3 regions of the Lactiplantibacillus sp. DA1 genome follow, and region 3 is predicted to be linked to each of the others. Evidence: riboswitches for the same ligand, from Rfam matches in the RefSeq annotation. Region 3 holds a riboswitch; each other region holds the start of a gene.
The links. Region 3 has a riboswitch for thiamine pyrophosphate ahead of thiE (thiamine phosphate synthase). Riboswitches for the same ligand answer to the same signal wherever they lie in the genome.

Region 1 (9,884 bases), on a different contig from region 3:
TGTGAAGACCGAACCAATCAAATACAGGAAGTTCTGATAATACGTCATGGCAACCGTCAGCGCAATCAATAGCCCAACTACCGTCACACCAACGGCTAATCGATTAACATGGCGGCTACCGGTCAGATTAGCCAAACTCGTGGCGGCCGAATAAGTATCTAAAAATGTCGTCGTCACCGTTGAGAAAACGATAATCAGCAATGCAACCAATCCTAAACCGGACCGCGTCAGCAATGCCGTGATATCAGTTTGCCCTGTCCGTAACACAACTAATAGCCCCGTCACAAACATCACTAAACTGCCTAACATATAGCCACCCGCGCTGACTAGTGCGACTGGTAAAGGACGATCAACACGCTGGGTATAATCACCAATTAGTGGCAACCATGAGAGTGCCATCGTAACGTTCAATTCCACTGCTTGCCCAAACGTCATACTAGTCGTTGATACCGACTGACTAGTTGTCGGTGCCATAAATACCATTACGAGCATTAACACCGTCCCGAGCACCAACAAGCCCACAACGGCATTGTTGATTTTGAACAGTAACTGACTACCCATGAGCAACCACGCAATAATCAAAATCGCCACGATGGTTGCCATTAATAGCGGACTTCGAAAGCCAAATAGCTTTCCACTAATACTGTTCATGGCTAACTGAGCATTGACGATCATCACCGCCGTCCAGCCAACGAGTTGCAAGGCGTTGAGTCCTGACGCTAGTAACACCCCGCCGCGACCAAAAGCCAGTTGAGCTGACGCTAGCGCGGACTGGTGCAATTTAGCCCCCAAATAGCCGGCTGGAACCAAGAACAGGCCACAGCCGATCAAGTGCCCCAATACAATCGCAGCCAATCCGCGTGTCAGCCCCAGTGGTGCCATCAGCGTACCTGTTAGGATTTCAGCAATTGAGATAGCCGCACCGAGCCACAGTAAAAATTGGCTCCGAAAAATCCCGTCATGTTTCATCAGTGCACCTCCGTAGCCGTGAGCATCGCCTTGACCGTGGCGGCCATATCGGGACTACGCGTTAACATTGAGATCACCGCAGCGCCAGCCGCACCAGTAGCCGCAATAACTGGCAGTTGCGCGACAGTAATTCCGCCAATGGCGACAACGGGACAGGATGCAGTCATGACTAATTGTCGCAACCCCGTCAGACCGACTACTGGATCCGCATCGGCCTTAGATGTCGTTGGAAAGATGGGACCACTACCAAGGTAGGCAATGCCTTTCAATTGGTTAGCAGTCTGCACTTCAGCTAAGGTTGAACAAGACAAACCGACAAACATTTGATTAGCGACCCGTTGAATAACTTGTGTCACCCGGTCGTCCTTTTGACCAACGTGGACCCCATCTGCTTGCAGTGCGAGTGCCAGCTCGACATCATCATCGACGATAAAGGGAACGTGCGCTTGCGCACAGCGTTCCCGCAATTGCTGCCCCAATGCAAAACGCTCAGCCGTAGTCAACTGGCTATTACCTTTATCTCGGTATTGGAATGCCGTGATGCCTGCATCCAAGGCCGTTTGGACGACCACATTTAGATCCTGTCCCGGCACGTCTTGTGTCCCGCACACAAAATAAGCACGTAATTGTGTGGGTTCAAATTTAAGCGTCATGAACGATCACCTGCTCACTTGGGGTTGCCCAATGATTCAACGGGCCATGACCATGCCCGACCTGGATACCATCCTGAATCGTCCCAGCAACGTACGCCTTAGCCGTTTTAATGGCCGCAGCCATTGACCGTCCTTTTGCTAATTCGGCGGTAATACATGCCGATAGAGTATCTCCCGTGCCGTGGGTCCGCACCGTATCAATCCGTGGAGCCGAAAGCCAAAAGGCGGTCCCGTCAGCCAACAATACGAAGTCATTAGCTAAATCAGGATTATCACCATGACCACCTTTAATAATGACATTGTCAGCACCTAACCCCTGTAGCGCATGTCCAGCTGTAACCATCGCTTGATTACTAGTGATTGCCTGACCGGTTAATCGTTCTGCTTCCGGCAAATTCGGCGTCACAACAGTCGCTAACGGGAGCAGTTCGTCGCGAACCGTTTTAATCGCATCCGCGGCTAATAACGCCGCCCCGCCTTTCGCAATCATGACTGGATCAACTGTTAGCGGCCCAAAATCAACTCGTTTCAAGTTCTCAACAACGGCATGGACGTGTTCAGCATCCGCAAGCATCCCCGTTTTGCAAGCGCGAATGTCTAAGTCAGCTGCTAACGAAGCAAATTGTTCGTCAATGAGCTTCGTTGGCATTGCCATAAAATCTTGGACTCCCAATGTATTTTGAGCTGTCACGGCAACGACTACCGCGGTACCAAAAACGTGACGCGCCTGCATCGTTTTTAAATCGGCCATGACACCGGCACCGCCGCCACTGTCCGTACCAGCAATCGTTGCCACTTGTGGAAATTCATTCATTAAATCTCGCGCTCCTTCATTATATTTAATCAACTTTAGCAATTGTTTGAATTTCTGACACTGTCACTAAGCTCAACCGGTCAATCAAATCAGTGGCAAATGTGGCGGGACGATCGGCCGTCAGCTGACTGGCGACCAGTTCCCCCGCCCCCGCTAAGACTAAGCAAGCCACTTGCGCCGCCTGGTAAATATCGGTTGGACTAACGGCTGTAAAAGCCGCGACGATACTAGAAAGTAAATCGCCCGAGCCCACGTGACGTTGGAAGAGCGGGGTACCATTAGCGACTTTAGCCACGTGCTGACCATCCGTAATAACATCAGTAGGTCCCGACAATATGACACAGCATTGGAATTGCTGTGCACAAGCTTGAGCAATTTCAACCAGGTCGCCCTGACCGCTCCCCGCATCAATGCCCTTCGCTTGCCAATCCATGCCAGCCAATGCCGCAATTTCACCAGCATTGCCCCGAATAACATCGACTTGAAAATCAGATAGTAATGCTAGCGCGACTTCTTTTCGATAAGGGACCGCCCCGACGGCCACCGGATCAAGAACGACTGGCTTATGATACTGATTAGCAAGCTTACCAACCACTCGCATTTGATCAATCTGGGTGGTGGTCAAGGTTCCTAAATTAATGCAAACTGCCCCGGCAATTTGGACCATCGTCTCCGCTTCTTGGACTTCAGCTGACATAATTGGCGAGGCCCCTAACGCGTTTAGCCCATTGGCAACGTCTTGAACCGTAACAAAATTGGCAATGTTAAAAACAATCGGATTGTGATCCCGTAAAGTATTCAATAATTGTAATTCCATAGCAATTCTCCTCCTCATTGACCGTCACGCCAATTAAAAACGGCCACCAATCAACATGCATTGATCCAGTGGCCGCTAACATTAGCTGTGACACTTTCCTACGCAAGTTTGAGCTTACAGGTTCAAAGGGATCGGTACTTACAGCACCATCTCAGCCCATTTTTGGACACCCCTAGTGTTTAAAAATATTCAATTACTAGCCTTAGTCTAACGATTGTAACCGCTAACGTCAACCTTTCCGTTAGCCGAATCACCCTCATTGCTGCTTAATTAATTAGGCATTAAAGTTTAAATTCACCGCCACAACCGGTTATAATAAAAAGCAAATATGTCTTTAAGGAAAGAGTGATTGAAGATGCAAGCACTGGTTGTGCCAGATCCATCCGCTCAAACTATAGAACAGCTGCAATGGCAAGAACGGCCCATGCCCAACCTCGGGCCAACTGAGGTGTTGATCAAGACCCAAGCAGTCGGGCTCAATCCGGTAGATTTTAAATTAGTTGCGGCGGGTAACGCCGCCTGGCAATATCCACACACACTAGGACTAGACACAGCTGGAATCGTGGAGGCGGTTGGCGCTGAGGTCACTAATTTTCGGCCTGGCGAACGAGTTTGTGGGCACGCTAATCTCGCCAATAATGGGACGTTTGCCGAATACGTGAGTTTACCAGCAGCCGTGCTAGCTAAGATTCCAACGACTATGAGCTTTGAAACAGCCGCCGCTAGTCTCTGCGCTGGATTGACGGCTTATCAGGCCCTCCTACGCAAAGCCAATTTAAATGCCGCGCAAACTGTGCTGATTCATGCAGGTGCAGGCGGTGTAGGCAGTATGGCGATTCAACTCGCGAAAGCTGCTGGTAAGACTGTCTTTACAACTGTTTCACAACACAAGCAAGCCTTCGTGGCACCACTGCATCCCGATGCCCAAATCGATTATCATCATGAAGATGTGACCACACGCATTCAAGACCTAACGCAGCAGCACGGTGTTGATCTGATCATTAATACCATTGGTCATGCTGATGCGGACCTACCGCGCTTAGCTTACAACGGCCAGCTTGTCTGTGTATTAGCAACTCCGGACCACTTTCTAAGTAATCAAGTGGTAACTATCAGTAAATTGGACCTCGGTGGCGCCCACCGTAGCGGTAACCCAGCGCAAGTTGCCGATCTTGGGCAAATGACCGCTGCCTTATTAGCTTTGGTCCAAGCTGGCAAGGTCGACCCACTAATTACTCAGGTCTTGCACCGTGACCAACTTGTAACTGGTTTGCAACAACTACAAGCTGGTCAAGTCGTTGGCAAACTCGTCGTGACTTTTGACGCCTGTTGATCTAAAAATGAAGATACGAAAAACGCAGTTCAAGGGCGGCCTTGAACTGCGTTTTTGGGGTGTCTGGTGATAACCGCAACGTGTGCGTATCGGCTGGGGTTACGACTACCATCGGATGGGCGGATGAGTCATGATCACCGCCGCTCAGTCGCCCATCGCCGATTAATCCCGACACCACTATCACTAATTTGATTAGACCTAGGCAAAAGTGGCCAATTGTGCCTTGGTCAACGTATCATTCATCCGACCACTACGGAAGCCGCCTAAGTCAAGGGTAACGTAGCGGAATCCAAGTGATTGTAATTGACGGTTAACGCGGTCGTTAAAGACTAAGAAATCACCAATCCGTGCTTCTGGTAATTCGATCCGCGCAATATCATCGTGGAAGCGAACCCGGACCGTTGGAAAACCTAAACTACGCAAATATTTTTCGGCGGCCATCACTTGAGCAATATTGTCATGTGTCAACGTCGTCCCGTATGGGAACCGTGAAGATACAGAGCATGACGCCACTTTATTCCAGTTCATCAAACCGAGTTCTTGTGCCAAGGCCCGAACGTCAGTCTTGAAGAAATCAGCTTCTTGTAACAAGCTCCGGGCCCCCGCTTCACTACGGGCCTTCAAACCAGGACGATAATCATTTTCATCATTCTTGATCATACCGTCTAAGACAGCGGCACTACCGTTATTAGCCGCAATGTCATTCAACCGGCTGTAGAACATCTTCTTCGCATAGTACCAGCTATCAGGCGTGTTGTTCTTGATGTGGTCATCGCTCAAGTAGTCTAGCGTAGTTCCTTGAACGTTAGCACCTAGTTCTTCGGCTAAACTCATCGCTTTATCGAATTCTTCATCCGTAAATAATTCAGAGTTCGCAACCACAGCGGTCACATTGTCACGGCCTAAAACATCGAGGGCCATCTTCAAAACTAAGGTACTGTCGATCCCACCAGAAAAGGCCACGGTGACCCGTTGTAAATCCTTTAATGCTGCTACTAACGTTGCTTTTTTTGTTGCTAATGTTGCCATAATAAAACCCTTCTTCTATTTAATTTAATTAATTCCAAAAAAGCCATGCATAAACCAAGCGGCAATTGCTGCCCCGACAAAGGGCGCAATTCCTGGCACAATGATACCGTATTGCCAATCACTATCGGCTTTATTGGCAATTGGTAAGATGGCGTGGGCAATCCGGGGCCCCATATCTCGAGCTAAGTTCATTGCGAACCCAGTTGGACCACCAAGTCCCATCCCAATGGCCCATACAAGTAGGCCAACGCCAATTGGCACGATTCCCGGCGTTTTAATCTCAGAAATCGCTAAAATACCCGAAATAAAAATAAATGTATCAAATAATTCCACAAAGAAATTCCGCGGTAAGTTACGAACGGCTGGTGCCGTACAGAATAAGTTCCGAATTGTAATGGGTGAAATCTCATCTGTTGAGGCTTTAAAATGATCAGCATACATGATCCAAACGATCACTGAGCCCACGACCCCACCAAGCACTTCCGCAACGGAATACGGAATAAATAAAGACCATGCGATATTTCCTAATAGACACTGCGCCAAAACCATTGCCGGGTTAATGCAAACATTGCCAAAAATGAATAAGGCAACGCTAATCCCAAAACCCCAAGTTGTAATGGCAAAAATATGACCGGAACCCCGATACTTGGTTCCCTTTAATACGGAACTACAATGAACACCCACCCCAAAAATAATCATTAGGGCTGTGCCCATAAATTCAGCAATCAACTGATGTACCAAAAAATTACGCCTCCTCATCTAATTGATCTACCGCCACTAAGGCTGCCTGGTAGACCGTTCTAAACGGAATATGAAATTGCTGCGCCAGCTGGGCACAATCCGCATATTCCGGCATCTTCTTCTCAATATCTTGATATGTCGCCACTTTAACTTGAACATCACCGTACGGCGTTGCGACCGTTAGGAAGTGCCGTTGCATAATAGTACGTTGCCACGTCTGGTAACGTACACCAATCGTCGTCGTTTCTTGTAAAATCAACTTAGTCAGCAAGTCCTTATCGTTAACGTTTCCCAAAACCGTTAACTTGGTCGCCGGCCGATCTTTCTTCATCTGAATGGGCGTGAAGAACACATCGTATGCGCCCGCCGTTAATAACTGGTTCATCACGTACCCCAGTCCTTCACCCGTCTGATCATCCAGATTAGCCTCAATCATTAAGACAGCATCGGCCGTCCGGTTAACGATTTGCTGACTTAGTTTTTTTTTTCGAATAATACGGCTCGCAGTGCATTGAAACCACCCGTGTCCCGTTTACCAAACCCATAACCAACTTTAGTTGGCACGGCATTTTCCGGTAACGGTCCGAATTCACGTACGAGCGTCTTGACCAAGCCCATCCCAGTGGGGGTAATCAATTCAGTATGCACATCCAACCGTTGTTGAATCGGAATGGCACTACCAACTCGCATCTGCATCACGGCCGGTACGGGAACTGGCATCTGACCATGGGCAACGTTAATAAAACCACTGCCATCGCTTAACGGGGAAGCCATGATGGTATCAATCTGCATCAATTCCAACCCAATACAGCAACCCACAATATCAACAATCGAATCCAACGCACCCACTTCATGGAAATGAACTTCAGCTAGTGGCATGTGATGAACCGTTGCTTCCGCTTGCGCAATTTCCATAAAGATCGCTTTCGCGTGGTGTTTCACGGTATCTGATAAGTCACTGCCGTCAATTAACGCCTCAATATCAGCTAAATGACGCGCTTCATGATCATGATGATGCCCAGCTTCATGCTGATGATGGTGATGTTCCACAAAACCATGGTCCTTACCACCCGCAACCTGAACATCAAAGCTCGTGCCATAGATGCTACTCTGGGCTTCCCGTTGCTGCGTTAATTCATAACCGTGCACGTGTAACTTAGCCAATTCGGTTTTTAATTGCTCAAAATCAAGTCCTAAATCGAGTAACGCGCCCAGAAACATATCACCACTAATCCCCGAAAAAGCGTCTAAATAAAGTGTTTGCATTTATCTTCTCCTTGTTCAGTTAACTGAATCTTACATTTGATTGATCATACTAGCTGAGTAGGCGGCACCAAAGCCATTATCAATGTTGACAACGGTAATCCCCGACGCACAGCTATTGAGCATGGTCAATAGCGCGGTCATACCTTGAAAACTAGTACCATAACCAACGCTTGTCGGCACGGCAATCACGGGCTTATCAACTAGTCCACCAACGACACTGGCCAGCGCACCTTCCATGCCCGCGATCACAATGACCACCCGGGCACCACGAATCACATCCAACTTGGCAAACAGTCGGTGGATTCCCGCAACACCCACGTCATAGACTCGTTCAACACGATTGCCAAAAGTTTCCGCGGTTACTGCTGCTTCTTCAGCGACCGGTTGATCGGAGGTCCCCGCCGTTACCACGGCAATGTACCCTGGTGTTTTCGGTGCCGGTTGTTCTCCGACCGTCATACACTGTGCAGTGGCATGATAAACAGCCGTTGGTAACGCCGGTTGGAGTGCCGCGAATTTTTCCGCGGATAACCGGGTCGTTAAAATCGGTAACGTCTGTTGGGACAAAGCTTGCACGATACCCACAATTTGAGTTGCCGTCTTACCAGCACCGTAGATGACCTCAGGGAAGCCATTGCGGCGTTGACGATCTAAATCGACATTGGCAAAACCTAATGCCGCTGTTTTGCCCGCTTCTAACTGTTGGGCAGCCACCGTCGGACTTAATTGCCCTGCCGCCACTTGTTGTAATATTTCTGCTGTGGTTGCCATACTACTTCACAATAACGCCTAAACCATCAGGAATAACCGTCACTTTAGCGGCTTGACCCTCGCGCGCATAGGCTTTTTCCATGGCTTCATCTAACGTCTTGGCCAGTTCCATATGCATATTCGTAATCAAATCAGGATCAACGAGGTCTGACACAAAAATCACGTGATGATGAACTAAGATTCGAGCAAAGATTTGGGCCGTCCATTGGTCAGGAATAGTTTTAAGCCGTGGCGTGTTGATTGCTTGGTCCAGGAATTCCTTAGGATCATCAACGTCAGCTAAGTTGTGATAAAACCCTTCGCCACCGTGACCATCACGAGCACCGGCAACCATAATAATCGTGCCGCCTTCTTTGTTGGTTGCTTCAGCAGCGGTCATTCCTTTGACGGCCTGATAAATATTTTGATCAAGCGGATAACCACCATTCGTCGAAATCGCAATGTCACAATCAATGGCTGGTACACTAGAAAGTTCTTTGACAAAGTCACAGCCCACTTTATGGGCGGCTTCCATGTCACCGGCAAATGACCCAATGATTTTTTTATCTTCGTCTAAAACAACATTGATAATAAAGGCAAGTTTAGCGGTCCGAGCAGCGTACACCATATCCTTATGAATCGGATTATGCATTAAATTACCGGTCCGGGCCTTCGGTGAGTTAATAAATTCGCCGGAATGGTTCGCCATAATCGTCTTGTATGAAGCAATCCCAGGTAAAACGGACTTCCGACCACCTGAAAAGCCAGCAAAGAAATGTGATTCGATAAAGCCTTCGGAGATTAGCAAATCTGCTTCAGCAGCGACCTTATTAATAATGCAATCGCCGCCAGATGGTAATTGGCCAATCTTGACCATACTACTGTCATCGGTTGAGACATGCATCACGATTTCTTCGTTATTGACGATGTCTTCACCATACTTATTCACCAATTCTTCGTGGGTTGATGGCCGATGAAAACCAGTAGCTACGAGGATCCGAATCCGTGCATCGGGCGCCACTGACCGTAACCGCCGCAATAGGATCGGGGTGATAATATGTGAAGGAACTGGGCGCGTGTGATCGGAACTAATAATCACAATATTGTGCTTCCCACGAGCAAGTTCCTCCAGCTTATCGGAGCCGATTGGATTATCCAGCGACTTCTCGACCGTCTCCTGTTCTGATAATTTGTTATGATATGTTGCAGCTTGCGACACTAACTTACCGGCGTAATTTTCATCATTAATCTGAGCCGTAATTGTGCGCTTGTCATATGGTAAATCAATTGTAACCATGACTTTTAGCCATCCTCTTTCTCTAAAAACTAATTTTTACATGCACGTTTTGTTATACTAGAAGACGGATAACTTGTCCGTTACATTTTAAGTTTTCAAAAATAGTTAACAAATGTATACTTTAAATGCGATTGTCACAATCATGAAAACCGCTATGCTTAAGTAGCGTTACCGTCGTGATTACCGTTGAGAATCGTTATTTTTACCACCCTCAA
Region 2 (9,884 bases), on a different contig from region 3:
TTTTTTGTTTCTGGAGTTCCATACCTGATACATCGCTAGTGCGATGCTCAAAATGATTTGCAAGAAAGCAAACCAAACAGGTAGAGTGACCACGGCTGAAAACCTTTCCTAGTGTGGGAAACGTATTTGTCATACTACCACGACCTTTCAAGATGAAAACAGCCAACCGCCCTTAAAACATACCTATAAACACATTTTACCAGATAGTGGCTCACAGCTACACAGTTAGCATTTTGTATGATTAAAAAAGCCAATCGCTACTGCACCATGTATTGCGATTACGCTGATATCACAAACCAATCATCAACAAGCAGTTGTCCATAAAAAGATAGCGACGAGTTATCATCACAACGTCGCTATCTTTTTTCTATATCATTCAAATTAAAATTCCTGGTACACTGCTGGATCTTGATTATTCAAGCGACCATCCGCTTGGTTCAAGCCATTAATTGTTGCCATATCAGCTGCACTGATTTCAAAATCAAACACGTCCATATTACCTGCTTGACGGCTCGGCGTTGACGACTTCGGAATCGGCAAGGTCCCTAACTGTAGTTCCCACCGTAAAATCAACTGACCAACATTTTTATGGTAGTGCGCTGCAATCTCTTTGAGCGTCTCATTTTGAAGCATCTCACTCGCCCGGCCAAGAGGACTCCAATCTTGCGTCAAAATACCGTGTGCTTGATCATAATCCCGTTGTGCCTGCTGGTTAAAGTACGGATGTAATTCGACCTGATTAATGACGGGTAAAACACCCGTTTCTTTGTTTAACCGTTCTAAATGTTCTGGTAAGAAATTCGAGACCCCAATCGAACGAATCAAGCCTAACTTCTGGGCATCAATCAGTGCCTGCCAAGCTTCAACATAATGGTCTTCCTTAGGGTTAGGCCAATGAATCAAATATAAATCATAATAATCCAGGCCAGCTCGATATAATGATTCTTGAATCGTATTGATAGCTTCCGTGTAGGTGTGGTGGCGACCAGGAAGTTTTGATGAAATCAAGAGTTCCGAACGCGGTACTGACGAACGCCGAACCGCTTCACCAACAGCCCCTTCATTTTCATAGTTGAAGGCCGTATCTAATAATCGGTAGCCGCGATCAATCGCTGAGTCGATCACTTGCACACCATGAGCACCATTCAGTTTATATGTTCCAAAGCCAATTTTAGGTACCGTTAAACCATCACGTAACGTATAAGTTTCCAACTTAAGCCACTTCTTTCTTCTAAATTAAACTATCATTGTTAAATTATCGTTAATCTTCTGAACGATCAGCCAAGGCATCACGAATCGCTGCTTCAAATGTTGCCGGCCTTGTCGTTGGGGCGTAGCGTTCGAGCACACGGCCATCACGACCAATCAGGAATTTTGTAAAGTTCCACTTGATTCGACCATGGCCAGCCGCCTGTTTGAGGTAAGTAAATAACGGATCAGCGTCATCACCATTGACCATCACCCGTTTGGTCATGGGGAATGTTACCCCATAGTGCCGTTGACAATAGTCATGGGTCTCATCGTCATCCGCCTTTTCTTGATGAAATTGATTGGATGGCAATCCCAAGACCACTAGGCCCTCCTGCTGATACTTCTGATAAAGTTCTTCTAATCCTTTAAATTGCGGCGCCAAGCCACAGTTGCTAGCCGTATTCACGATTAGCAAGACTTGACCGCGATATTGTGACAAGTCAAGCGACGCACCACTCATCTCAGTTTCTGTAAAATCATACACTGATTCTGCCATCGAGATACCTCCTAAGATTATTAATCAATTAAGTTACTTTACCCATAGTAAACCACAAAATTGTGACTTTTCATCATACTTTGCTCTCATCCTGAGAATATTGATTGCGCTTACCGCTCTTATCCGTTACACTAAACGTATCATTCATAGCAACTGGGGTGCCATCACGGCTGAGATAATACCCATTGAACCTGAATCTGGACAATGCCAGCGCAGGGAGCAATGCTTTTATTTGGGGAACCATCAATTCAGACTTAGCCGCCTGCCACCAATACTCGTGGTAGGCGTTTTTTGTCGCTTAGATGCGTGAATGACAAACTACTTTTGGGAGGATTTAACAATGAAATGGGTTAAATCATGGTACTTGAACGATATTATTTTACTGGCACTAATTGGTATTTTCTTTGGTGCCATCTTTATGGGGACTAATTTTGTTTATAACATTTTAAGTGCGGCCCTGACACCATTTGGTCTAAGCGGTCTGGCTAATGAACTACTACTTGGCTTATGGTGCATGCCCGGCATGTTAGCTGGCTACCTTATTCGACTAAAGGGTTCGGCAACGCTAGGTGAGCTCCTCGCAGCAACCGTCGAAATGTTTTTCGGTGGTCAATGGGGCATCACCACATTGATTTCTGGTGTCGTGCAAGGATTTGGGGCCGAACTAGGTTATATCGTCACTGGCTACAAACACTATGACTGGTTAGGCTTAACGGCTGCGGCCGCAACAACTACTGTGGTCACCTTTGGTTGGGACCTTGCCCGTAATGGTTACTATAAATTACAGCTATGGCTCTTAATCTTATACGTGGTCGTTCGCTTTATTTCGATGTTTGTTTTTGGGGGTCTGCTAACTAAAACCATCACTGACCTACTTGATCGCAGCCATGTTTTAAAATCAACGCACTAATACACTTTATAAAATGGAGGCTTTCTCGAATGGCTAGTATCGTGCTGAATAATTTAACTTACACCTATCCACAGGCGTCGACACCCATTCTGGATCGCGTAACCCTAACACTACCACGGCAAAGTTTCATCCTATTGACGGGGCCATCGGGAACAGGTAAGTCGACGCTCCTAAAGCTGATTGCAGGCTTACTACCCCTGACTCCAGCTCACGGCACCATTACCTTTGATGGTCAGTCATTAACTGCTAGCAACGCTAATCAGCGCACACAACGCGTCGCGATGATGTTTCAGAATCCTAATCAGCAGTTTGCCATGGATACCGTTGAAAATGAACTAATTTTTGCACTTGAGAACTTACAAGTACCTCGTGACCAAATACCGGCCCGCTTACTTAGTGCACTTGACTTTGTCGGTATCCGAAACTTGCAGTCACGACTTTTAAATCATTTATCCGGTGGCGAGAAACAGAAGGTGGCCCTTGCCATCATTGTTGCTATGGACAGCGATGTCATCCTACTTGATGAACCCTTTGCTAGTGTCGATCCTGCCGCACGAGCCGGCTTGTTAGACCGGCTCGTGGAACTACGCAATCAACATGGGAAGACAATCATCTTGGCGGATCATGACCTAACAGGTTACGAACAGCTCGTCGATCAAGTCGTCCAAATCAAGGACCAGCACTTACAGCTCATTGACCGCACCACCTGGTCTGAGTTATTTTCAGCCTTTACTGAGCAGCCACAACGGTCATGGTCAGCACCGCAACGCGTTGAACGCCCTTGTTTTCAACTTGATCACGTCACTTTACAGGCAGGTGATCGCCAACTATTAGTACCGACAACGCGTCAATTGTTAGCACAACACAATACGCTGATCACGGGTCCTAACGGTAGTGGTAAATCCACGTTATTTGAAGCCCTCGTCCGTCTGCATCCCTATACTGGCGAAATTCGTTACGAAGGGACACCTATCGACAAGCTAAAACGCAAACGCTATGCCCGCCACGTCGCCTTGCTTTTTCAGGACGCTGAGACCCAGTTTTTAAACATCACGGTCGCTGAAGAACTGGCTCAAAGTAAACGCTATGCGTATGGCGACTACTTTACCGCGGACCGTATTCAAACGGCCTTAGTGCAACTCAACTTATCCGGTCGTGATGAACAAGTCATCTATACTTTGAGTGAGGGACAGAAAAAGAAACTACAAATTCTGCTCATGTTAATCATGCAGTCACCAGTTCTACTCATGGATGAACCCTTAAAAGGGCTAGATTTGCATTCGATCAATGCCCTGGTCGCGTTATTACAGACCACCCAAGCGGCAACTAAGCAGACGCTGATTATTATTAGTCACCAGTTAACCGGCCTGATGCCATTGATTGACTATCAGCTACACTTTGAAAATCACCATTTAGATTGGGTGGTGCGATCATGAATCCTAGCATGAAATTATTATTACTACTCATCATTGCGCTAGAAATTTCATTCACGACAATTGTAAGTTTGAACGTGGCACTGATTATTCTGGCACTGATTTACCTGCTCGGTCACCGAACTCGGCTTCGAACATTAGGGTGGTTGCTACTCATTCCGTTGCTACCAGCAATTGGACTTTGGAGTACCCAGTACATTAACGGTAGCGGTGACAAGACTTTGATGGCCTGGGTCCTGTTCACACGAATCTATGCGTTTGTTTTTACGGGCGCTACTTTTACGCTCACGACTGACGTCTTACAATTAACCGATTCGCTTGAGCAAAACTGGCATTTACCCGCCAAATTTGCATATGGCGTCCTCGCCGCGTATAACTTGGTACCACGGATTCAGCACGAAGTTCAAGTGATTCGGGCTGCTGGTCTGATGCGTGGGCAGGTCCTGTCCTTCTGGTCGCCACAGCTCTACTTTAAAGCAATTTTGGTCTCTATCAATTGGTCGCAGAACCTTGCCCAGGCCATGCGCTCCCATGGTTTTGTCGAAGATGCACCCCGCACTCACTATCGTCAGATTCCACTGACTAAGTTGGATTGGACCATTGTGATTAGCGGCGTCTTGCTTTTACAAGTCGGCGCCTTCGTCATTCCGTGGCGCTAGTGGTCTCATTCACTGAATAAGCACTAAATTAAAACAGGTTTTCTCAATTATGAGAAAACCTGTTTTTGGGTAATATTCCCCACTTAGGTCGGGACACACTAACAACAAGTTGACCTTAATTCATGCTTTCAGCCGATCAATTTGTTGCCGTAATGCCTGAATAGCAGCTGTAGAAGACGTCGGGTCTGCCATTAATTGATCATACTTGAACTGAAGTACTGCTAAGTCAGCTTCTACCGCTTTAGGCACTTTAACAACTTTGTCAGGATCAACTAATTGGTGCGTCTCGAATTGCAACACCCGAGTAGCAACGGCCTGGCGAAACGGTTCATCATGTGAAACAAAAATTACCGTTCCAGGATAATTTTGTAAGTAATCGGCCAACGCATCCAGCGCGTCCACATCCAAATAATTGGTTGGTTCATCTAACATTAAAACGTTATATTGACCGACTAAAATACGAACTAGCTGTAATTTAACCAGTTCACCACCACTTAACGCCGATACCAGTTGCGGATAAAAGCGTGCTGGCAGGCCCAACGCACCCATGACGTTGCGGATCGTTTGATCCGGTAACTGACTGACTTGCCGCACTGTTTGCCACACTGAATGTTTACCGTCGAGCACTGTCATATCTTGATTGAATACTCCGACTCGTGCCGCCGGAGCCAATCGTAATCCTGACACCCGGCCACCTAACATTGCACGCAGTAATGTGGTCTTACCGCTACCGTTGGGCCCCACGATAGCAACCCGATCATGTGGCCTGATTTGAAAGTCAGCGTGCGTTAACAACGTTTTTCCATATTCAGCCAGTGTGACATTAAGACCAGTCACCACGGTCTTACCTGTAAACGTCGGAAAATCTGTCGCTACCAATTTAAAACCGGAAGTCGTAAAGGGCTTAGCAACTTGTGGTTCCCGTTGTCCTCGGGCGACCATGCGTTTAGCCGTTCGTTCCATTTTTGCTGCTGTTGCTTCTCTAGTCGCTTTCGTCTTGGCACGCTCTACTCGCGACATTCGCCGATTACCTTTCCGAATCCGCTGGGCTTTTTCATTACGTTGGCGTTGGGCTGCTAGTAACTCACGCTGATGGGTGTTTTGGCGCTGATATGTGGCTTCCTGAGTTGCGAGTTGCTGCGCTTTTACCGTCTGATAATATGCGTAATTGCCTGCATATGCGGTGAATTTTTGGTGTTCAACCGCCCAAGTCTGTGTCGTCACAGCATTTAATAATTGCCGATCATGTGAAATCAACAGCAGCAACCCACGAAAACGTTGTAACTGATTAATAAGCCATTGCTGATGTGTTTCATCCAAATTAGATGACGGTTCATCTAGAATTAAAATTGTTGGCCGGGCGCTCAAAGCCTGCCGAATTCTGGTTAGCATAGCTTGACCACCACTTTGGTCAAAAGTCGGTGCGATTTGGGCAACATAGCTGACTGGCTCGTCCACCATAATTTGCCCCGTATAATCACGATCAGTACCCGTCAGTAAATGGGCCAGTGTTGATTTACCAGCACCGTTCCGCCCAACCACGCCGATTTTATCCCCGGCATTGGCGACTAATCGGTCAATTGTAAATAGTGGCCGTCCCGCCATATCTTTTTGAATATTTTTTAAATTAATCATTGTCATTAATAAGCATCCCCTTAGTTGCAGGGACTAATTCATGGCACAAAAAAACGTCCTCAAAATGAGAACGCTGGCAATTGATTCCACCAGCACCCTAATTAATCCCAAAACGGACAGTCCACCCCTATCGCTAGGCATGGCTCTGTTCAGTTACTAGAATTAATTAGTTGCGCATTGGCTGAATACCTCGTGTTTTATAAGTTACTTTGTAGATTAGCATGTTTAATTTCAATTTGCAAGAACCATTGTCTTTTTTTAGCTTTTTCAGTAAACTAAAATTACTTTCAGAAAGCAGGTGTTAGCTTGAAAAAGATCATTGCAATTACCGGCTTCGCAATGCTAGGTGGTGGTCTCCGGGAGGGGCTTAGTTTGCTCGTCACTTGGCCACAACATTTCTGGATAACGTGTCTGATTAATATTGTGGGAGCATTTGTTCTTAGCCTGATTACTAACTTGTTACCAGCGCGGTTACCCGTCTCTGAAGATATTGTCATCGGTATGAGTGTCGGGCTCGTTGGTAGCTTTACTACTTTTTCCACCTTCACTTTTGAAACGCTACAATCGTTTCAAAATGGTCATAGCGTTTTAGCTTTAAGTTATGTCGCTGCTAGCTTAGGGTTGGGTTTGCTAGCGGGGCTAGCTGGAAACTTCCTTAGCACCTATTGGCTACCAAAGGAGGAATTTTAATGTTAGTCCTAGTCGGATTGGCCGGTGCCGGCGCAGCTGTAGGTGCCTTAAGTCGTTACGGCATCATGCGCTTAGCACTACCTCTCAATCGATGGCCGTTACCAATTGCCACGTTATTTATCAATCTAACCGGCGCTTTATTGCTCGGTTGGATTTTAACCAGCTCATTACCGCCCAACTGGCAGATTTTTCTAGGAACTGGGATTATGGGTGGCTATACGACTTTTTCAACAATGATCAACGAACTCGTGTTGCTCGGCCGTAACCACCATCAACGGGTCGCCTGGGAATACTTTGGCTTGAGTCTCGTCGGTGGCCTAGTCATGGTTTATCTCGGAACTTTAATCTAACTCAAAAAACAGGAAGTCTCACAAAACTAACTGAGATTTCCTGTTTTTGTTCAATGACTATTTAGTTCCAACAAGCCGCCTTTACGGCTAGCGTGCCGATGACACTAGTTTTAACCACGCTCATCTTTATCTTTCAAATTACGTGGTAGCATTTCCGAATAATGCAACTCCGGCAATCGCCACGACGATCAGGCCTAACCATAATGCGATTTTAAATAAAAACAACCCAATCACAATCATGAACACCCAACCGATAATTTTAAAACCAATTTTAAAGATAACTTTGAGCAACCATAAACCAATTACTAAAGCAATCAATAAACCGATCATCTATGCGCTCTGCGAAGAGAGCTTCCCTCCTTACAAGTCCCATCATGGGTACCTTGCCAGTTAGTATAGCACGCGCTATGCAGCGGCAGACTGATTGCAGTCGTAAATTAAGAGAAGCTTAATTTTGCAACGCCGCAACTTGTCGCACCATCGCTAATTCTTCGTTAGTTGGGATCAACATCACTTTAATCTTGGAATCTGCGCCACTGATGAGTCCCTCTTGACCCGCTTCATTTAATTTCGGATCCAGGGTCACACCAAAGATGCTCAGTTCATCAACAATTTGCTGGCGCAAGGTCGCATTATGCTCGCCAATCCCGCCCGCAAAAATCAGCGCGTCCACTCGTTTTAATTCTGTTAAATAACTGCCAGCGTACTTAGCAATCCGGTTGACAAAAATTTCAACGGCCAAACGTGCTTGTGAATTAGTCGTTTCCTGTGCGCGAATTTCACGCATATCCGGTGAAATTCCCGAGACACCTAATAGCCCTGATTGATTGTTGAGCATCATCATAATTTCATTTGGATCATCAACATTTAGGACCTTCATGAGAAATGGTAAGATGGCCGGGTCAACATCACCCGCGCGCGTCCCCATTGTGACACCCGTTAATGGCGTAAAGCCCATGGAAGTATCGAAGGCCCGTCCATTTTTAACAGCTGCTAAGGAAGCACCACTGCCCAAATGTAACGTCACAAGATTAACCTCAGCTTTGGGCTTAGCCAATAATTCTGCAGCCCGGCCGGTTAAGTAACCATGGGAAATACCGTGTTCACCGTAACGGCGAATATGGTATTTCTGGGTCAATTCATATGGCAAACTGTAAATTGCATTCATTTCTGGCAAATCGGTAAAGAACTGACTATCGAATACCGCGTACTGTTTAACAGTCGGTAAAGCCTGAGCCATCGTCTCAATACCACGCGCCTCCATCGGATTATGCAATGGGGCAAAGTCGCTAAGCCCCTTGATGGCTTCGAGTACGGTTGGCGTTACTTCAACCGCTTGTTTGAATGTCTCCCCACCCGCAACAACCCGGTGAGCAACTGCCGTAATTTCTGTTAATGAATCAATAATGGCCAATCGTTGTAATTCAGTCAACAACATTTGTGCCGCGTGATTCTGATCTAAGTTATCGACCGTCGTCTCAAATCTTTGATGGTCACCATACTTGATAGTAAAGATCGAACCTGGCATACTGATTCGTTCAACGAGGCCACTAGCAACCACCGTTTCAGCAGGCATGGCAAATAATTGCCATTTTAATGACGAGCTACCCGCGTTAATAATCAATGTTTTTTGCATATCTCAATCAACTCCCATGTAATAGAATACCGAACTTTTCTGAAAATTGCTCAACTTTTTTCAATCTCACTTGTCCAACATCCTAACACTGGTATCAATCATTCGCTGCTAATCAACCGGAACATGTTATTATTAAGACGTTAACTTTTACAGATTAGAGGAACCCAATTAATGACGACCACAACCGATGTCGACCTAGTCCAAACTGGATTAGCGCACTTAATTCACCACACGCGTAAACAAATCGAATCATTAACTAAAGCATTAGACCACCTGCCTGATGCCAGTGACTTGCAAGTAAAGGGCACGTTATTAAAAACATATGCCAGTCAGATTGACGGCCATCATCACTTCGTTGAATTACCTGACTATCAACATCCCGGTCAACAACTCAGTATTAAGCTCGATATAAAAAAAACAATTATGGAAAATGCCGAAGATTATTTTCATCGATATCGCAAGAGCAAACGTGGCCAAGCAACCGTTCAACAAAACTTGACAACGGCCAAAACCGAACTACACCAACAATTAGCGACTCAGGCAGCCTTTGACCCTGATGATTCAGAAGCGGTCGCTGCTCTTAAGCAATCACTGATTGTTGCGGGCGCGATTCATACCCACGTTTTACACTCATCTAAGGCCCCAACCCCCGCCCATCCCCGCCGCTTTTACACGCATGACCACGTACTGGTTGAAGTTGGTAAAAATAGTCATCAAAACGACCACCTAACATTGACGGCTCGTAAGGATTACTACTGGATGCATGCTGGTGGTGAAATTCCGGGCTCACATGTGGTCATTCACAGTAATCACCCGAGTGAGCA
Region 3 (9,884 bases):
GAACATCGGGCGTCAACCGGCCAATTAGTTGATACAAGTTATAAGTAAAACTGTCATAGTTATCAATTAATAGTTCCATCATTAGCCCACCTTTCTGCGTCTTGTACTGCATTGACAACCACCCGTTGTTTGTTCTGGCACTCCTTAAATTCCTGTGTGCCGATACTGTCAGCGACAATCCCCGCACCCGCTGGAATGACCAACCGTTCATTCATTCGGTAGGCCAGCCGGATTCCAATTGCCATGTCCAAATTACCGTTACAATCTAAATAGCCAAAGCAACCACCATAAACGCCACGCGGGGCCTGCTCGTAATGATTAATCAGAGTCATTGCTTCAATCTTAGGCGCTCCTGCTAACGTCCCGGCTGGGAAAGTAGCGGCAAGTACTTGGAGGGCCGTAGTGGTGGGCGCCACTTCTGCGGCCACGCGGGACCCTAGATGCATGACTTTTGAATAACGAATTAATCGTCGCAAATTAGTCACCCGGACACTTTTAAACTTCGCAACTTGCCCTAAGTCGTTACGTCCCAGGTCAACTAACATATTATGCTCGGCAACTTCTTTAGGACTGGTTTGTAATTCATGGGCCAACTGCTGATCTTCGGCAGGTGTTCGACCACGACGTCTTGTCCCAGCCAACGGATACGTTGCGACTTGTTCACCATCCTTCGTGACTAACGTTTCTGGTGACGCTGCCGTCATTTCAAAATCAGCTTGTTTAAAATAACAGTTATACGGTGCCACCGTTTTTTGAAGTTGCTGATAAACTGCCAGCAATGACCCGCTCATGGTCCCCAAACATGGATTAGCATATATCATTTGAAAAATATCGCCCGCATAAATGTGGTGTCGAATTCGATCAACACGCTTCGCATAAGTAGCCTGATCCGCTTGCATCTGTAACGGCTGCTGTAAGTGGAATGGCGGCAAAGCTAACGGTTGTTGTAATTGTTGCATGATGGCGGACAATCTTTGCGTTAATTTAGCTTGCGTTGTCGCATAAGTGGCCGTTAGATGATCTGTTGGAATCAGTTGTGTCAGTCCCAGTTCGTGGTGCCGATGGTCATATACGAGTACACTTGTAACTAAGAATAAGCCCAGATCATCGAGGCCAGTTGTCGCCGCTGATTTTAAATGCAATTTGGGCACAAATTGTTGCACGTATTCGTAACCGAAATATCCCATCAGACCACCGGTAAATGGTGGTAACCCTTGAATTCGTGGCGTTCGATATTGGTTTAGAATGGCTTGTAGCGTCTCATTAGCTGGCCGACCATCCTTGACAAGTCCTTGTCCCGTGAGACTTTGATGCGGTTCAAAACTGAAATAACTATATCGTTGGTGTCGGTCAATCGTTAGTGCAAAACCGTTCCCCATTTGATGAACAATTTTAGCTACCGCGAGTGGATCAAAAGCGGCGAGTGGCCGTTTGACCATTACTGGCACGTAGGGGTAATGATCTTGATAAGCGATTAAGGTTGGTAATGTTGGATTCATGTTGAACCACTCCTCATTAATAAGATATTTTTACTTGAGTTGTGGTTAGTTGCCATCGTTGCTGCATTGAACTGCCTCCCATCAAAAAAATCCGTCCATGACTAATGACAGTCAAGGACGGATTTTTCCGCGGTACCACCTTGGTTGGACACCAAATTCCCCCATTCAGGTTAGACTCGGGTCCCAGCTTAGCGAAATGCAAACACATTCCCGGGAATTGACGGCTCCCTATCGTCGCGAGGTACTAGAACAAAGTTGTTCGTTAATCGCGCCCTCAGTGGTCCATTTAATAATTTGCGTTCGATCGCACTCTCAGCAACGGCGACTCTCTTTACGGGCATCATTATCTTGATCTCCACTTCATCGGTTTCATGGACGAATATTAAGTTGTTATTAACATTAAAACTTGATGAGCGATTTGTCAACACTTTTATTCTAATTTAATATTATTAACTTTTAAATTAGCTCGTATTAGCAAAGGTGCTGCCAAAAAGTCTTGCGGTAATGCCAGACAAAACTACCAGAAGCAAGTCCGATACCCACTAAAACAATAATATTAATCAGCATAGCTACCGCCGCAAACAGATTAATCAACAAACTATAGATCACAATTATCAATACGCCAACTATACTGCAAACTAATAAGTTAAGCATTAGACCAAGATTACCGCCACCACGATTAAACAGTTGCGTCACATTGGTCCAATTCGTCATCCGCAATTGATAATCACGCTTAAAATAATATTGGGCAGCTAGGTACGTGCCCCAAGCAACTCCTAGTATTAAGGCCAAATCTAGGGCTAGTGATGCTCGTCCAGCAATGCCCACCACTAACGCCATCACCATATTAATTATGACTTGAAACCAATAACCCAAGTAAAACTTCTGCCGTAAATAATGGGACATTGGGATAGGCAATGCGCTCACAAAGTCAAAGTTCATTTTATCAAGTGATATAAGGTTACCGACTAAGGAAGTTTGATTAACATTGACAATGGCGGCGGCCATGCCACTGACAAACCAGACACCAATCCAGTTCAGCGATAGTTGGCTAAAATTAGGTGCCGTCCCTGAAAAGAGAATGGTTCCTACTAGAATCAATGGCAACAGGATCGAATTCGTAAATAATTGTAAAACCAAACTGGGTTCTTTCAGTAGCTGGAACTGGTAGGTGCGCAAAAGCTTGTTGAGGTTATGTTGCCGCGAATGCCAACGCTGCGGGGTCGCCGTCAGCACCGTGTTGACTTGGGTTAGTTGGTCAATCAGGTGAGTCAAAACGAACCGACTGGTTAACACTAACAAAATTAGTAAAGCGACGACCAAGCTACCCCAAGTCAGTAGACTCGCCATTGTTAACGGCGTCGTAAAAACTTTAAAAATCGGTACCAACAGGGGTATCACTGTGCGGTCAACCTGCGTGCCGGCGTCAGATGATGATCCGCGATTCATAAAGTAGAGTCCGACTAGCACTAAGACAGCGTTAAGACCTAACATGATATTCATGACCATTTTTTGATGGGCACGAAACACCTTTAGTTTCGTCAAACCAAAGACAATTAAGGCACACAGACATAGCAGTAGGCTCAGTATTAGACCATACATCAAGATTGCCATTACTAATCCTAAAAGCACAAAGATTCCTGCCCGAGTCGCGGTCATGACAAAAATTAAAAATAACGGAATGGTAAAGGGTACCGTGTTAAAGATAACGACTAAAATTTTGCTTACAAAGATCTCTTGATTACGGAACGGTAACGGTAAATATTCAGCTAGGTCATTACCGGCAAAAAAGACGTTATAAATACCTGAAATATTCTGAGAAATTCCTAACAAGATAAATAACGCCACATAAAATGTAAACATGCCCGGTAGCTTGCTAAAATCAAAAGCAAGCATCGTCAAGCCATAGATACCAAGAAACATCAAGGCGTTCAAGTAAAACTGCCGCATTAGCTTCCTACTTAGAGCCGGCCCCGAGGCCCCTTTTTTACGTAACCGATCCGTTAGTTGCGGATTTAACAACCTGAGATTAACGGCTAACAAAACACGTAGCTGGCTTTTATTCATCACGCTCACCCTCAATCGCATCGACTAAGTGATTATCTGTTAGATGCCCAGCCATTTGTAAATAAATTTCCTCAAGCGATTGTTGCGGATATCGAGTTAGTAATTGCGCAACCGAACCGGTATAGATCAATTGTCCCTGCTTCAAAATCGCTAAACGGTCGCATAACTGTTGAGCCGTATCCAGATTATGGGTTGAAAAGATGACTGTCTTGCCTTTAGCCGCATGGGCCTTCATCAAATTTTTTAAATCAAAAGCGGCTTGTGGATCTAGTCCTTGCATCGGTTCATCCAAAATCCAAATGTCAGGATCAGGGAGTAGTGCCCCAATCAAAATGGCTTTTTGGCGCATCCCATGTGAATAGCTAGCCATCGGTTCCTCAGCGTGGTCGGTCATATCGAACAGTGCCACCAACTGTTGCCGCCGCTGTTCAAGCGCAGTCTCTGATTGTTGGTAGGCCGCAGCAATCATATCCCAATATTCCATCGCTGAAAGTTGGAGAAAAATATCGGGTGTGTCTGGCACGTACGAGATCCTTTCCTTAACAGCTTGTCGCTGCTGTTCAAGGTCTAAGCCATCAACCGTGATTGTGCCACTTGTTGGTTTAATAATACTGACTAAACTTTTGATGGTCGTTGACTTACCAGCACCGTTGTGGCCTAAGAAGCCGAAAATCTGGCCGGGTGCAATAGTTAAAGTGAGCTGATCTAATGCCGTCTTCTCCCCATAACGCTTTGTCAATTCGTGAATTTCAATCATATGATTATCCCCCTAGTCATCAGTTATGCTTTATTATACCGGAAGAATCTTAAAACTCGAAAACGGATTGAGTCGGTTGCCAGTAGTGCACTCATCTTTTGCCGCTTACTAATTCTGTCAAAAAACTAACGATTCAGCCATCCATGACTAAATTAAATCAACACATGTAACTTATTAAGACGTCAAAAGCGGCATAAGGAACAAATTGATTGACCAAGCTCACAGCTCACTTTTTATGATCATCGCAGTATAAACTGCGATGATCACGATTAAAACTAGCAAACTTACAATCACATATACCCCACAACTCCATTGGGTTACTTTCAAATCATTTAACGCCATTTTCTGTGCCACTTCCCAAAAATCCATATATTTGTTAACTACTATTAGCTTAGACAATCTCTCAGTTTATGAACCACCTCACACCTATCTTAATTACACGATCAAATTAAACAATTCATCAATCTGATTGCATCAATGTCATTAATATGCTATCTTGGCTTTAAATTAAATAATTATTGTGTCTGGGGTGCCGTTTGGCTGAGACTATACCCATTGAACCTGATCTGGTTAATACCTGCGCAGGAAGACGCACTAGGAATATGCTGACATATTTTTGGAGCAGTCTCTTTTTACGCACGTAGTAATAGAGACTGCTTTTTTGAAATGGAGGCAAATAAATGAACTACCAACTATACTTGGTCACTAATCGATATCACTTTTCAGATGACCAATTTCTTAATAAGATCGATCAAGCTTGCGCAGCCGGCGTTACCTTAGTTCAATTGCGAGAAAAAGAAGTAACTACGCGTCGTTATTACGAACTAGCACGAAAAGTCAAAATCATTACTGACTATTACCATTTGCCATTAATCATTGACGATCGAATTGACATTTGTCAGGCCATAGATGCTGCTGGCGTCCATATTGGTGATGCTGAGTTGCCCGTTACTATTGCCCGTAGAATTTTAGGCACCCACAAAATTTTAGGAGTCTCTGCCAAAACACCAGCTGCAGCTCAGGCCGCCATGCGAGCCGGTGCAGATTATTTAGGTGTTGGTGCAATTTATCCAACCACTACCAAGGTTATCACTCAACTAACTTCGATCGACACACTCATCGCCATCACCAACACGGTTACAATTCCAGTAGTGGCTATTGGTGGTATTACCGATCAACGTTTAGTTGATTTGAATGGCATTAAATTAGCCGGTGTGGCTATGATTAGTGAAATTATGCAAGCAGAAAATATAACCGCTAAAGTCAAAACCTTAAAACGGCACTTAAAGGAGGTGGGTCACTAACTTCAAATTGAACTATATATCGTCTGGGGTGCCAACATGGCTGAGATTATACCCACTGAACCTGATGTAGCTAGTACTACCGAAGGAAGAACGACGCCAATCCAAATGAGCATGGTTTTATTTGGATTGTACATTTTCTCCTTTCTTCGGTGAAAGGAGTTTTTTTGATTATTTTAAACGGCACTAAAATCACCTACATTGCTGGTCAAACACTTGCCCAGCTCATATTGAAGCAAAATATAACCACACAAAATATTGTCGCAGAAATAAATGGCGTCATTATTCATCATAACCAATTTACAAGTACGTTACTACATGCTAACGATCGTATCGAACTCATCACTTTTGTTGGTGGTGGTTAAAACGAAAGGACCAAATCAATGACCATTAATTTTGAAGGAAGCCCTATAAAAACATTCTATTTGGGCATGAAAGAACGCAATGTCGCTAATTCGACTGTTCCCCTACAGGAAGCTCATATTACAATCGCTGGTGCAGGTGGATTAGGTTCTAATGTCGCCATTGCGTTAGCGCGTAGTGGCATCGGTCACTTAACACTCATTGACTTTGACAACGTCGAACCAAGTAATCTCAATCGTCAACAATTCAAAATTAGTCAGATTGGGATGCCCAAAGTGCTAGCACTACAACAAAATTTATTGGAATTTAATCCATTCATCGCGGTCACGACTCTCAATGTTAAAGTCACTCCAGCTAATATTGCGGTGTGCTTTGCTGATTGTGATATCGTCTGTGAAGCCTTCGATGATCCGGCCGCTAAAGCGATGCTATTGGACGGTATCACCCAACACTTTCCAAATAAGCCCTTGGTGATGGGCAACGGGTTGGCTGGCATTCATTCTGCTAATACCATTAAGACGACCCATCCGCTCCCCAATGTCTACATTTGTGGCGACGGTATGACTGCAGGCAACGAAGGGTTAATGGCCCCACGAGTAATGACATGTGCTGGGCACGAAGCAAATGTGATTCTACGCTTACTTATGCACCGATCATAATTGATTCATAAATGAAAGGAACTGATTAATATGCACGCATTAAATGACGACTTAGTTCTTGGTAATAAACACTTCACATCCCGCTTTATTCTCGGCTCAGGCAAGTATTCATATCAACTCATCGATGCTGCTGTTAAACAAGCCGGTGCACAAATCATTACCATGGCATTGCGACGAACTAATCAAGATGAAACAAATATTCTCAATTATATTCCAGATGGGATCACCATTCTTCCAAACACTTCTGGTTGCACGACCGTTGATGAAGCAGTTCGAATGGCGCACCTAGCTCGTGAGCTGAGTGGTAGTCATTTTATTAAATTAGAGGTTATCCCTGATAAAAAATACCTGCTACCGGACAACGCGGCGACAGTCAAAGCCACTGCTATTCTTGCCAATGAAGGCTATACAGTGCTTCCTTATATGTTGCCTGACTTGAACATTGCCCAACAGCTCATGACAGCAGGCGCAGCAGCCATTATGCCATTAGGAGCACCAATTGGAACAAATCAAGGTTTAACTACCCGTGAGTTAATTAAAATACTGATCAATGAAATTGATTTACCAATTATTGTTGATGCCGGCATTGGCCGCCCAAGTCATGCCGCCGAAGCTATGGAGATCGGGGCAGCAGCTGTAATGGCCAATACGGCAATGGCAACAGCTGGCAATATCCCCCTCATGGCGGCGGCATTTAAAAATGCTGTTCAAGCTGGCCGGCAAGGCTTCCTCGCTCAGCCCGGTCGTGTTTTAACAACTCAAGCAGTGGCCTCTTCCCCACTCACTGGGATTAGTTCTTCCAAATGACTATGACACTCACCAATACTATTACCGAGTTGTTGGCACAGTTTACTCACAACAATCCGCATGGTCAAAACCGACTCGTATATAATCAGGCCTGGTTGCGTAATCAACAACGGCTACTAGACCTGGGCCACCAGTTGGGGGCCCAGACTACTGTTGATGCAGTGGGTAACATTTACCTCGATTTTTTAGGCCGTGATCAGACACGAACGATTGCAACCGGGTCCCATATGGATACAGTCGTTAATGGCGGTAAATATGACGGCCTATATGGTATTTTGGGCGGTCTGTGTGCGATTCGTCGGCTGATTACACTTAAGGGGCCACCACCGGTCACACTTAGATTAATCGCTTTTAGTGAAGAAGAAGGGAGTCGGTTTAACGCAGCCTTTACCGGGTCGACTTATTTAATGACACATCAACTGCCTGATTACTTAATCGATGCTACTGGCACATCATTTGCGTCGGCTCGAAAAATCGCCATAGCGCAACTCGGTCATCACGCTGACCAACAAGTCGCTTATTGCACCCGACCCACGACTTTTACAGAATTGCATATTGAACAGGGACCACGCTTAAAAACGGCCGGCAAAAAAATTGGCCTGGTTCAAGGTATTGTAGCCCAACAACGATTGTTAATCACGGCTCACGGTGTGACCAATCATGCAGGAACAACGCCCATGAACCAACGCCAAGATGCAGTTAAACTAGGAAGTCACTTAATCACGAGTCTATATCAATTAGCTGCTCATCATAATGACTTAATACTTACAGTCGGTAAAATAAAAGTAGTTCCTAATGTGACTAACGCGATTGCCGGTACCATGCAATTTTCTGTAGACTTTCGTACTCCTAGCAATGCCACAATGACCGTATTCAACCGGCAATTAACTGCACTGCTTAATAAATTAACCGACGTCACAATTGAATCCACCCTCAAAGTACCAAGTACATGCTTATCTAAACCAATGTTGACAGCTAATATTGATTTAGCACAACGATTATCATTACCTTACCTACAACTTTTTTCAGGCGCCGGCCACGACAGCCAGATTATTAGTTCATCAATCCCGACTGCCATGATTTTTGTTCCAAGTAATCATGGTTATAGTCATTGTCCACAAGAATACACTGCACCTGAAGATTTAGTAACGGGTATAAAAGTATTAATTGCTAGTTTGCACCAGCAAGCCTATTTATGAATGGAAGTTAATGATGTTAACAAAAATAACCTTAACCACTCAAATATTAATTGCCATGATGATTGGTAGTCTACTTGGCATTATTGGTGGACAACACATCGTTGGGATTAAACTCATTGGTGAGGTGTTTTTACGGCTCATTCAAATGGCCGTCACCCCATTGATTTTGTTTTCTGTCATCGAAGCTATTGGAAATTTACCAGGCCATGAATTAGGACGCCTGGGTATTAAAACAGCAGGATGGTTTGCCGTAACAACCCTAGTTGCAGCCTTGATTGGACTAGTCGTTGGCTGGTGGTTCAAACCTGGTCATGATCTCCACTTGCCGTTATCGCAGGCCACTCAGTACCATTTACTTAATCATCATCCTTCGATTAATCAAACAATCTTAGCTTTTTTTCCAACAAATATTTTTGATGCCTTGCAAACAGGCAACACCATTCAAATCATTATTTTCGCCAGCCTGCTTGGAATTGTACTTAGTCAAGAAAATCGCCATCATCAGTATGACAGTTTTTTGGTTATGATTCATCGGCTCAATCATTTGTTTATCCGACTTATCACCCTAATTATGCACTTGGCACCATTTGGAATTGGCGCTTTGATGGCTTGGGTCACTGCAACTAACGGTGTCACCATCATATTACCACTAGCTAAGTTTTTGATCTTACTCGCTGGTAGTAGTTTTATTTTCTTAACCGGCTTATTTGCGTTAGTCATGTGTAATGCCCACTTGCCGCTCCGTGGTCTTCTGCATGGATTCACTAGAATTGTAATGGTTGCTATGACCACAACTTCTTCAGCCGCAACACTTCCCATTGAAATGACTGATGCCGAGGAACGGCTTGGAATCCAAGAATCAATTAGTCAATTAGTATTACCATTAGGCATGGCCCTAAATAGTAACGGCCTAGCAATGTATCTTTCCTTAGCATGTGTCACTTTGAGTCAATTCTATGGACTTAATCTGCCGATTATCACGATGCTCAGAATCGTGACCCTATCGATTGTTGCCTGCTTAGGAACTGTAGTCGTCCCCGGTGGTGGACTTGTTGCCTTAACTATCATCGTTCCCACGCTTGGATTACCACTTGAAACTATTGGTCTATTGGCTGGAATTGACTGGATTGCCGGTATCTTTAGAACTTTATTGAACGTCGTTGGTGACACCACCACGGCTATTCTTATTGCTGCAAACGAACATCAACTCAACCGTGATGTTTATCAATCTA

Region 1: it holds a riboswitch for thiamine pyrophosphate, as region 3 does, so the genes downstream of both, thiM (hydroxyethylthiazole kinase) here and thiE (thiamine phosphate synthase) in region 3, are expected to answer to the same signal.
Region 2: it holds a riboswitch for thiamine pyrophosphate, as region 3 does, so the genes downstream of both, RXV91_RS12145 (ECF transporter S component) here and thiE (thiamine phosphate synthase) in region 3, are expected to answer to the same signal.

The regions. Positions count from the first base shown of each region.
Region 1 is NZ_JAWHTQ010000009.1:3,062-12,945, forward strand. Features, by position in the region: gene cytX (putative hydroxymethylpyrimidine transporter CytX) at 1-969, opposite strand, end outside; gene thiE (thiamine phosphate synthase) at 969-1,622, opposite strand; gene thiD (bifunctional hydroxymethylpyrimidine kinase/phosphomethylpyrimidine kinase) at 1,612-2,436, opposite strand; gene thiM (hydroxyethylthiazole kinase) at 2,462-3,253, opposite strand; TPP riboswitch at 3,332-3,437, opposite strand; gene RXV91_RS13515 (zinc-binding dehydrogenase) at 3,609-4,586, shown strand; gene larE (ATP-dependent sacrificial sulfur transferase LarE) at 4,785-5,615, opposite strand; gene larD (D/L-lactic acid transporter LarD) at 5,640-6,356, opposite strand; gene larC (nickel insertion protein) at 6,361-6,792, opposite strand; gene RXV91_RS13535 (LarC family nickel insertion protein) at 6,831-7,622, opposite strand; gene larB (nickel pincer cofactor biosynthesis protein LarB) at 7,653-8,393, opposite strand; gene larA (nickel-dependent lactate racemase) at 8,395-9,669, opposite strand.
Region 2 is NZ_JAWHTQ010000007.1:142,353-152,236, forward strand. Features, by position in the region: gene RXV91_RS12135 (aldo/keto reductase) at 382-1,212, opposite strand; gene RXV91_RS12140 (glutathione peroxidase) at 1,262-1,747, opposite strand; TPP riboswitch at 1,892-1,985, shown strand; gene RXV91_RS12145 (ECF transporter S component) at 2,088-2,657, shown strand; gene RXV91_RS12150 (ABC transporter ATP-binding protein) at 2,687-4,093, shown strand; gene RXV91_RS12155 (energy-coupling factor transporter transmembrane protein EcfT) at 4,090-4,749, shown strand; gene RXV91_RS12160 (ABC-F family ATP-binding cassette domain-containing protein) at 4,870-6,390, opposite strand; gene RXV91_RS12165 (CrcB family protein) at 6,691-7,074, shown strand; gene RXV91_RS12170 (CrcB family protein) at 7,074-7,424, shown strand; gene RXV91_RS12175 (hypothetical protein) at 7,563-7,742, opposite strand; gene RXV91_RS12180 (acetate kinase) at 7,873-9,060, opposite strand; gene RXV91_RS12185 (NFACT RNA binding domain-containing protein) at 9,232-9,884, shown strand, end outside.
Region 3 is NZ_JAWHTQ010000002.1:4,698-14,581, reverse strand. Features, by position in the region: gene RXV91_RS02640 (aminodeoxychorismate/anthranilate synthase component II) at 1-79, opposite strand, end outside; gene RXV91_RS02635 (anthranilate synthase component I family protein) at 63-1,499, opposite strand; gene RXV91_RS02630 (ABC transporter permease) at 1,971-3,566, opposite strand; gene RXV91_RS02625 (ABC transporter ATP-binding protein) at 3,559-4,323, opposite strand; TPP riboswitch at 4,839-4,928, shown strand; gene thiE (thiamine phosphate synthase) at 5,004-5,627, shown strand; TPP riboswitch at 5,642-5,733, shown strand; gene thiS (sulfur carrier protein ThiS) at 5,777-5,989, shown strand; gene thiF (sulfur carrier protein ThiS adenylyltransferase ThiF) at 6,008-6,646, shown strand; gene RXV91_RS02605 (thiazole synthase) at 6,677-7,453, shown strand; gene RXV91_RS02600 (Zn-dependent hydrolase) at 7,456-8,652, shown strand; gene RXV91_RS02595 (dicarboxylate/amino acid:cation symporter) at 8,663-9,884, shown strand, end outside.